DNA from 3 places in the Oceanobacillus locisalsi genome. Region 3 is predicted to be linked to each of the others. Evidence: riboswitches for the same ligand, from Rfam matches in the RefSeq annotation. Region 3 holds a riboswitch; each other region holds the start of a gene.
What was found. Region 3 has a riboswitch for thiamine pyrophosphate ahead of tenA (thiaminase II). Riboswitches for the same ligand answer to the same signal wherever they lie in the genome.

Region 1: linked by a shared signal. The riboswitch ahead of thiW (energy coupling factor transporter S component ThiW) and the one ahead of tenA (thiaminase II) in region 3 are both predicted to bind thiamine pyrophosphate.
Region 2: linked by a shared signal. The riboswitch ahead of tenA (thiaminase II) and the one ahead of tenA (thiaminase II) in region 3 are both predicted to bind thiamine pyrophosphate.

Annotation. Positions count from the first base shown of each region.
Region 1 is NZ_JBHTKK010000002.1:304,022-307,295, forward strand. It holds gene thiM (hydroxyethylthiazole kinase) at 1-510, opposite strand, end outside; gene thiD (bifunctional hydroxymethylpyrimidine kinase/phosphomethylpyrimidine kinase) at 500-1,321, opposite strand; gene thiW (energy coupling factor transporter S component ThiW) at 1,352-1,849, opposite strand; TPP riboswitch at 1,949-2,062, opposite strand; gene ACFQ19_RS03625 (LytTR family transcriptional regulator DNA-binding domain-containing protein) at 2,172-3,224, shown strand.
Region 2 is NZ_JBHTKK010000001.1:321,437-324,710, forward strand. It holds gene ACFQ19_RS01415 (YpjP family protein) at 1-135, opposite strand, end outside; gene tenA (thiaminase II) at 589-1,257, opposite strand; TPP riboswitch at 1,347-1,450, opposite strand; gene ACFQ19_RS01425 (S66 family peptidase) at 1,649-2,683, shown strand; gene ACFQ19_RS01430 (DUF2653 family protein) at 2,887-3,183, shown strand.
Region 3 is NZ_JBHTKK010000029.1:4,931-8,204, reverse strand. It holds gene ACFQ19_RS17645 (hypothetical protein) at 194-1,531, shown strand; TPP riboswitch at 1,959-2,061, shown strand; gene tenA (thiaminase II) at 2,147-2,821, shown strand.

The sequences.
Region 1 (3,274 bases), on a different contig from region 3:
TGTATAGATCACATCTGTTTTTCCGGTTATCACGATAGCGGTATTCCATTTCTTACCGGCTTGTTCTGCAATGTCATCAACGTTTCCCGCGCCGACAGAATCGACACCGCGCATTTGGATGTCTGTATCAACCAAGGATGCGATTTCTCCTGTATTTCCTTTAATAACAGTTGGGCGTACGTCTTTTAAAATTCTTTCGATTACTTCTTGTCGAAATGGGGTCGCAGCAACGCCAACAGGATCAAGGACAACCGGAATCCCTTTTTGGTTAGCTACTTTTCCCGCTGCAATCATTGCAGGAACTTCACTTTCTAAAACTGTACCTATATTTAAAACAACTGCATCCGAAGCTTTTGCCATATCTGCGACTTCTGTCATTTCTTTGGCCATCACCGGGCTGCCGCCAAAAGCAAGCAGACCATTTGCACTAAAGTTGACGACAACCTGATTGGTTAAATGATGAACAAGCGGGGTGTTGTTTCTGGCTTGCTGGATAATATCAGGATTCATGAATAATCTCCTTCCCTTCATTTTCCCGGATAGCCCAGTGGTTTGTCGGACCATTTCCTTCTCCGAGTTCAAATGATTTTGAAATGGCAGCAGTTACAAACGTTTTTGCCTGCTTCACTGCTTCTGGGAGCGGATAACCTTTTCCTAAATAAGCAGCAATAGCAGCAGAATAGGTACAGCCTGTTCCATGCGTGTTTTGCGTATCAATACGCTCAGAAGCATAACTGTGCATGTTATTTCCATCATAAAGAAAATCAATTGCTTGTCCTTTTAGATGGCCTCCTTTGATTAAAGCAGCATCCACTCCATATTCTTGAACAAGATATTTTGCTGCTCCTTTCATATCTTCTTCTGTTGTAATCGATAATCCGGTCAAGAATTCGGCTTCCGGAATATTTGGTGTTACAACGGTTGTTAACGGGAGGAGATATTGTCGTAAATAGTTTCGGCCCGCTTCATCTATCAGAGAATCTCCGCTGGTAGCGACCATTACTGGATCCATAACATATGGAGCATCGACTTGTTCTAACTTTTTAACGATTAATTCCATCATTGGCTTGCTTGCAATCATACCTGTTTTTATCGCATGAATCGGCATATCTTCTATAATGACGTCTAGCTGGTCTTCAATCATGGAAAGCGGCATATGCTCAACGGAGCGGACTCCTGTTGTATTTTGTGCTACAACGGAAGTAATCACAGACATTCCATAAGTTTTTAATTCTTGAAATGTTTTTAAATCGGCTTGTATACCAGCACCGCCGCTAGGATCAGTACCAGCAATGGTTAATGCACAACGAATCGGTTTCATGATAAAAACCTCCTTCATAGAATAAAAGATTTATTTTGTTAAAGAAAATTGGCGTGACGGGAGACGGCTGACTAACAACCACCCGATTAATGCACCGGAAACACTGCTTACAATAAATGGCGGAATAAAGGCAAAAGCTCCTGCAGAACTTCCCATAAGTAAGTTAGCGATAGGAACAGCGAAGAAAGAACCGATAATGCCAGTACCAATTATTTCTCCTAAGGCCGCCATCGGATATTTATACGTTTTCCTATACAATACCCCGGCAACAAAAGCGCCAATCATCGCTCCGGGAAATGCAACCAATGTTCCCAGTCCTAAAAGGTTTCTGAGCAAGCTGATCATGAATGCAACAATTACTCCGGGACCCGGCCCGAGCAAAATGGCGGCAATGACATTAACGGCATGCTGGACCGGGTAGGCTCTGGCGACACCTGCAGGAAACCAGAGCAATTGAGAGCCAATCGTTCCAATAGCTACGAGAACAGCCATCATCGTTAATAAACGTGTGCGATTTTTCAATTTCATCATCTCCTTTTATTTGGACAAATAAAAAAGGAACTACTTTATAAAATAAAAAAATCAGGCTTTGTCGGGAAGCCTGATTTGGTATACTGAGAGTAATCATACGTTGATTGACTACTTCCCTACGCTGGTATTAACCAGATCAGGTTTATAAGAGTCGGAAAGTGAGCATGCTTTCCTCTCAGCCCGCCATGTTGGGCTCCCCTAGTAGTTGCTTTTCATAATTTTCTTTGATTCTACTTTATCAAAGATGAAGCAGTTTGTCATGAATGAATAATTAAACTGCAAGTTCATAATGATATATTGACAGGAAGAGGTATGAAGGATGCTAAAAATAAATGGTATGGAATATCGTCAGGGAGACCAGACATTGTTCCCTAAGATAGATATAGAAGTAAAAGCTGGAGAAATAAAAGCAATTCAATCAACTGTTAATATTCGTTCCGTGTTGCTGCAGATGATTACCGGAAAAGAAAATGTACGAAATGGAACGATTCAGGTTCAGCATCAAACATTACAGGAGGATAAACAGAAATACTTTTCCTGTTTAGGTGTTTGCTGGTATGAAGAAGGGATTTACGAACGAATGCAAGTGCAGGAATATTTGAAATTTATTGGCTCTTTATATCAAAGAAAGGTTTCTGTAAAAGAAGTACTTTTGCAAATTCAATTAGAGGAAAAAGCGAGATGGAAGATGCATCAGCTTCATCGCTCTGAGAAGCGGCGTGTTCAGTTTGGAAGAATATTAATGCAGGAAGCGGAAGTGGTGATTTTTGAAGAGCCTGAAGTAAATATGGATTTAGAAACAAAGCGCGTCCTGCATCAATTTGTCGAATTTCTGCAGAATCAACAGAAGGCGGTGCTGATTTTAACAACAAGTACAGAGAGCGCCATCACGATTGCGGACACAGTCTATCGTTTAGATGAACAGGGGATAAAGCAAATGGAAGTCGAATCAGAGAAGAATGAACGTTTAACATCCTTAGAAATAGATACAGAGGAAACAGCGGAAGACACGGTCCAAATAAAGCAGGCTTTCCAGATAAATAAAATCTCCGCAAAAGTAGAAGATAAAATCATTTTATTTGATCCACAGGAAATTGATTATATCGAAAGCCAGGATGGACAATCCTATCTCTATACCCGCGGAGAAGGATTTCCGACAGGGCTTACCCTAAAAGAATTGGAACAGCGTCTGTCCCATCAAGGCTTCTTTCGTTGTCACCGCTCCTATATTGTGAATCTTCAAAAAATAAGAGAAGTGATTACCTGGACGAGAAACAGCTACAGTTTATCTCTTGTTGATAAAAAAAGCTCTGAAGTCCCGCTATCGAAATCAAAGTTGAACGAGCTGAAAGAATTATTGGGGGTAGAATAAACACAATTCAACGTCATATATACTCCATTCATCGGAAATATAGTGCGCTG
Region 2 (3,274 bases), on a different contig from region 3:
GATATCTGATGAAGAAGATATATTGCTGTCACTCCGTTTATCTGCATCTACTTCCAGCAGATTGGTCGGTGAGTAAATTCCTAACGTTAAAATCGTTATAAATACAACTGCTATTCTTCTCCACCAAAGCTTCATCTTTCTCACCCGACTTCCGTACTTTTTCTTTATTTTACCATGAATCCATGTATTGTCTATCCAACTTTTTTACTTTTTTGAATTTTATCTGACTGAATAACATCGCTTACAAAGAAAGACAGCAATTTATTTGTATTTTCTTTCCTTCATGCAAAACGACATGAATATGCTTTTCCAATTTTAAAATAAAAATGAAAAGAGTTTACTCAATATACCGCTCAACAAAATGGCAAAACCAATCCCAATTACCATTCTTTTAGCTAAAATACGGGAGGGGTTCTCTGTATTGTTCATCTGAATCGCCAACTTTCCTTGATTTTACTATTTACCTTCTTGGTTTTGAGCGTGTCTTTACATCGATATCCTGCATGAATCACAATGTCAAAACACCTCCCCTTTACTTTCTCATATCATTTCTAATCATTCAATCAGCTGAACAACTAATCAACCGGGTTACACTGGCCAGCTTTCGCGATTATATGCCATGTCCCAAAACATATATTCATAGCGGCTCGTATTTAGAAAAATAGCTTCTAAATCATCTAGCTCTGCTTCCGTACACCCTTTTGCCAGTTCGTCCAATTTTTCTATCAGCCACTTGCCAATAGAACCAAACTCATCAGAGCTGTACATTTTCACCCATTCTCCGTACTGTTCATGTTCCAGGGCACCAGGCTTTTTTGCCAGCTCTAGTCCAATTTCATAATAACTCCAGGCACATGGTAAAATGGCCGCAATCAAGGATGCTAAAGAACCTTTCTGCGCTTCTGCAAGCATATTGCTGCTGTAGGCGAGCGTTACAGGACCAGGCACGGTAGCTTCCAACGCTTCTTTTGAAATCCCGAGACGTTCGGCATATTGACGGTGAAGATCCATTTCAAAATTCAAGGTCTCATCGAGTGATTTAGCAAATCCGGACATTGTATCTAAATCTTTGGCAAGCACTGTCCCCATCGCGATTACTTTGGAGTACTCGATTAAATACTTGTAATCCTGACACATGTAAAATTTAAATGCCTCGATATCAAGTGTCCCATTACCAATTCCCTGTACAAATGGATGTTGATGACTTTTTTCCCAAATCGAATCTGCAGACTGACGGATACGTTCTGTGAATGTCATATTATATGCGCTCCTCCTTCTTTGATTGCACGCAAAAAAGCCGCCTCCTGATATAGAAAGCGGCAGAAAAGGTTGGTTCATTGCCTATAGGCATATCCCGACCACTTCCCTCCGCTAGTACAAACTAGATCAGGTTAATAAGGGTCAAGGCCATTTGCCTCTCTCAGCTTTGTCAGCACCCCTAGTGGATTCTTTGCGTATTTTGTTTATCCCTTTCAGATTATCATAAGTATATGTAAGCGTAAAGCAATCCTAAAACAAAAGGATGGTACGAATGAAATCATTCCGCATCAAAAAACTAGGACATCAAATACGTTGTTGCAAAAATAAAGGATTTTATCTGTGTATATCGAATAAGTATTTATAAATCACAAAGAAAGGAGCATGTTATATGTTGATCAAGCCGCCAAAATTATCTCCCGGAGATAAAGTAGCAACTGTCAGCCTCTCCTGGGGAGGAGCAGGCGAGCCCTCCTTAAGGTGGCGCTACCAGCAAGGTGTGGAACGCTTAGAAACCGTATTTGGGATCGAAGTCGTTCCAATGCCTAACAGTTTAAAAGGAGAAACGTATATCGATGAGCATCCCGAGGCACGCGCTGAAGATCTCATGACGGCATTCGCTGATCCTGAAATCAAAGCAATCATCTCTACTATTGGCGGGGATGACAGTATTCGTCTTCTTCCTTATATAGATTTTGAGATTATCCGACAAAATCCCAAGATTTTTATGGGATTTTCTGATACGACGATTGCTCATTTATTCTGCTTTCATGCAGGCCTATCCTCCTTTTACGGACCAGCAATCATGACTGATTTTGCAGAAAATGTGGCGATGGATGATTATACGGTGAAGGCCATTCAAAACACGCTTTTCCAAGCGAAAGCAGTCGATGATATTCCCGCGCCGGAAAAATGGACTAGTGAATTTCTCGAATGGGATATTTCTAATAAAAACATTGCCAGGAGAATGCTTCCTGACCAAGGTTATGAACTCCTGCAAGGAAATGGGATCGTCACAGGAAACCTTATTGGCGGCTGTATCGAAGTGCTTGAGTTTGCGAAAGGAACTATCATCTGGCCGCAGCCGGAAGCATGGGAGAATAGCATTCTCTTTTTGGAAACATCGGAAGAAAAGTCAGACCCTGAATTAATAAAAAGATGGCTCAGAAATTATGCAGCCCAAGGGATACTCCAGCAAGCAAATGGAATGATTTTTGCCAAACCTTATGGAGAGGTGCATTATGAAGCGTATAAAGAAGTGATATTATCCGTTTTAGCAGAGAACGGGCTGACAGATCTTCCTGTCCTATATAATGTTTCTTTCGGACATACCGAACCAAAAGCACTTATTCCTTATGGAAGGTTGGCTCAAATCGATTGCCAGCAAGCATCCTTTTCCATTATAGAAGCAGCTGTTACGAGTTAAGTACAGCTGTTTTTATTTTATCATCACTCTCATTCGTGCATGAAACAGAGACAGTGATATAATATATATGCGAAACTTCCTAAATAAGCACTTCTTACTTCATGCTTATAGGGAGTTTATAGTAGAATAGAATGCAATTGGCATTATTACTAGAGGCTGACAAAAGTGTAGCCTTTCAACTATATGCAGGAGGAATTTGGGGTATGCAAAAACTTATTATTCCTGAAGAGGATATTGTGCTTGCTATATGTGTATACATTGGTGAAAAACAACAAATAGAGCCGGATAATGTGCAAGTAGAATTATTTTATGACGATTATTCCGGTGTTTCAGCAGAAATCATAACGCCATCCGGAAAACAGGAATTAATTACCAAGCAAATTATTACTGCATTAAGAGAATGGATTAAAGACAATCTCCATGCTGATCCTTATGCAGGTTTAAAACTGGATTTAGATAGACGAAACGGGATTTATGCCCGCCTTCGTTATGATAGTTAGTTTCTCACCGGGCTTTGTTTTTATCTTTCATTTTCATTTATTTACATAATTTTCAAATGACAGGGAAGTTTAAAATCTCCGATGTAATCTT
Region 3 (3,274 bases):
TTTGCTCTTTCATCAATAAGGTCATCAATTGCATAGTGAGGAATAGTTGTTTATTTTTATGGTTTCAAATAAAAATTAGCATTTTCTACATATACACAGCAACGCATCCAACCTCAAAAAAACAAACACAGTTTTATTTTTTAAATCCCGGGAATAGTTCTAATAACGAAGCCATGATTTTGGAGGGGGTATTTTGAAAAAAATAGGCGTTGTTTTCGGACTGTTTTTATTTAGTTTCGTATTGGCGGCATGCAATAATACAAATGAAACAGATTCTGCAGATGAAACACCGTCAAACAATGAGGCAGATTCAGAGGAAGATGTAAATGAGACAGAATCAAACAACCCAGAGGAGGGCGCTGCATCTGATGAGAACCCGGCGGAAAACGAGGAGGCAAACGACCATTCCGATAACGAAGCAGAAGAACAGGAGTATACAGAAGAACAAGTCTCCGGTGATTACCTGATTCATGCCGAGTGGCTGGATGGAACAGATTTATTGCTTTACTTCACACGGACAGCGGATGAGATGACACGGGAGGAGCGTATACATCAATCATTAATGGAAAGTGATCCTTCGCAACGTGACTTGTTCTCTGCTACAACTAATTTTGAGGTCGATGGAACAGAGGCAAATTTATATTTTAACGAAGATGATGATTTAAGTATGGCATCGACGGAGTCAGCGATGTTTTGGGAAGCGTTAAATGAGATCGGTTTCCGATATGGATTAGATGAATTTAATCTTTTTAATCAGGATGGAGAGAGAGGACTGGTTTTTGCTGAAAATCAATGGCAGGATCCTGTTGACATCGAACAAGAGCCCAATCGTGGATACTATGTTATGTCTCCAGAAGAAACAGAGCGAGGGGAACACACTTATATAAGCGGCGCTGTAGCGGAAGAAGAAATCTTTGCGGAGGATGGCGAATTGCTTGATTTCGGGCAGACTGTTGAAGCGATGACTACCGCCACGAACGATGACGGGTCTTATCGCTCCGGGATTTACGAAGGCTTGGAAATCGAAGAAGCAAGGATTGATGAGGATCAAGCCACTGTAACGTATCATATCAATGACGGAGCAGAAGCGTCTCAACAAGAGCGTGAAGATTTTGAACAAGTCCTTCAATTAGCTGCACTTGACTTTCAAGTCGAGGAACTTAAACTTGTGAACGAAACAGACCAGGTTATTTCCGTTTACCCATTGTTGGAGGAAGGAAGCGACAATACAAATAACGCAGAAGATAATAATAACTCATCCAAAGAGGCATCGGATACAAGCGAGCAAGAGGAAAATACCGAATTGACAGAAGAAGATGCTACAAGCGCAGTGTTTGATTATGTGGATGAGCATGAAGACGTTTCTCGGGAAGATGTGAAAACCATGGTCCATGAAGATGAAGATGGGTATTTTAATATTCAAGCATTTGTATATGCAGGAGAAGATGATGAGGTGCAGATGACAAACACGATAGGCTGGTATTTGGTAGATAAAGAAACGGGTGAGGTGGAAGAGAAAGAACTCGAATAAAAAAGAATTTATGGAAGTAATCACCGCTATTGCGAGAGTTTGTTGACGTTGAATCTGAACTATGAAGGGGGGAGTATGTAATTTGTTTCATAAGAAATCAATTATGTACTTCCTTTTTTTAAATAAATTAAAAATATTGGCATTATACATTGACAATGACAATGATAATCATTATCATTCAGTTATGAGGTTTCTCTATCAAATCGTTTTGTTAATTTCTCAGCTTGCTCATTGTGTTACCCCCAACCAACATATAGAGACGTTAGAAATTTGATAGGGATTTCCTCCATTTTGTAATAGCGTATATTATAAAGCAATGCCAAGATATACAAAAACAGCGAAATGAAGAAGTGGATAAAACAAGTACTTTCATAAACTTGACTTGCCATTTTGTTTTGTTACCATAATAGATAATCGAATAATTCAAATTTTCTACCAGGGGCGCCATAACGGCTGAGATAAATGTACATTTAGCACCCTTAGAACCTGATCTGGTTAAGGCCGGCGGAGGGAAGTGGAATAAGCAGCAATCACACGCTATTTTTATGTGCGTATATTTTATATGTCAATATTCCTTCCGCTCGTCTTTAGAAAAGATGAAAGGGAGGAATTTTTATGAAATTTACAGAGGAATTACGTCATGCAACGAAAGAAAGCTGGGAGAAAAGTTTAAATCATCCATTTGTGCAAGGTATTGTAAAGGGAGATTTACCGCTGGAAACATTTAAGTACTATATTCTGCAAGATATTTACTATTTAAAACATTATGGTAAGGTGCACGCGATTGCTGCATCCCAAGCAGAAGATTTTAAACTAACTGCTCTTTTAGCAGATAAAGCGCGTTTTACAGCAGAAGCGGAATTAACTGTACACAACGAACACGCGAAGATATTACATATTACAAAAGAGGACATGGATAATTTTAAACCAGCTCCAACTGCTTATGCATATACGTCGCATTTATATCGGGCAACAATGTCTGGAAATTTGGCACATACCATTGCGGCAATATTACCGTGCTATTGGTTATACGCGGACATCGGAAAAGAGAATGAGCATGCAACACCAGATCTGGAAATTTATCGTAACTGGATTAACATGTATGCAAGTGACAGATTCCAAGATTCAACGAATGACATGATTGATTTGCTCAATACCCTCGTTGAAGATATGAGCGACAGGGAAAAGGAGAAAGTTAAAGAACAATTTATTATAGCAAAAGAGTATGAACTCCGCTTTTGGGAAATGGCTTATACATTTGAAAACTGGTTTTCTGAAAGTAAGAAATGAATAAGCTTTAAGTGAAAAACAAGTTGTATAGTATAAATATAATATTCCGTCTAGATATTTCTATTGGATCCAGCGGGAGATAAACATCAATACCAAAAGAAGCTGTGCAGCAAATTGTAACCGCTATACAAACACGTCTAGAAGGGCGAACCAAGCCTTTGGCGGTATCTCTGGATGAAGGAAGTGGTGCAGGAAAGTCTGCGGTAGCGGCTAAAGTAGCTGCGCACGTGGGGCAACTGTCATTCAGTATAATGCGTTTTTTGATGCAACAATTTACTTTTTTCTGTTTTGCGTCCACTGGCATCCGATGATTTAGTCGTGACGAACCGATAGTTTTATATGGATAGTCGCATACGCTAGAAGAACATGACTTTACAGAACAAAAAATATTTCTATTTTTTCATTTTCTTTACAATTATATTAAAAAATAGAAATATCGATAGAATCCAAGTT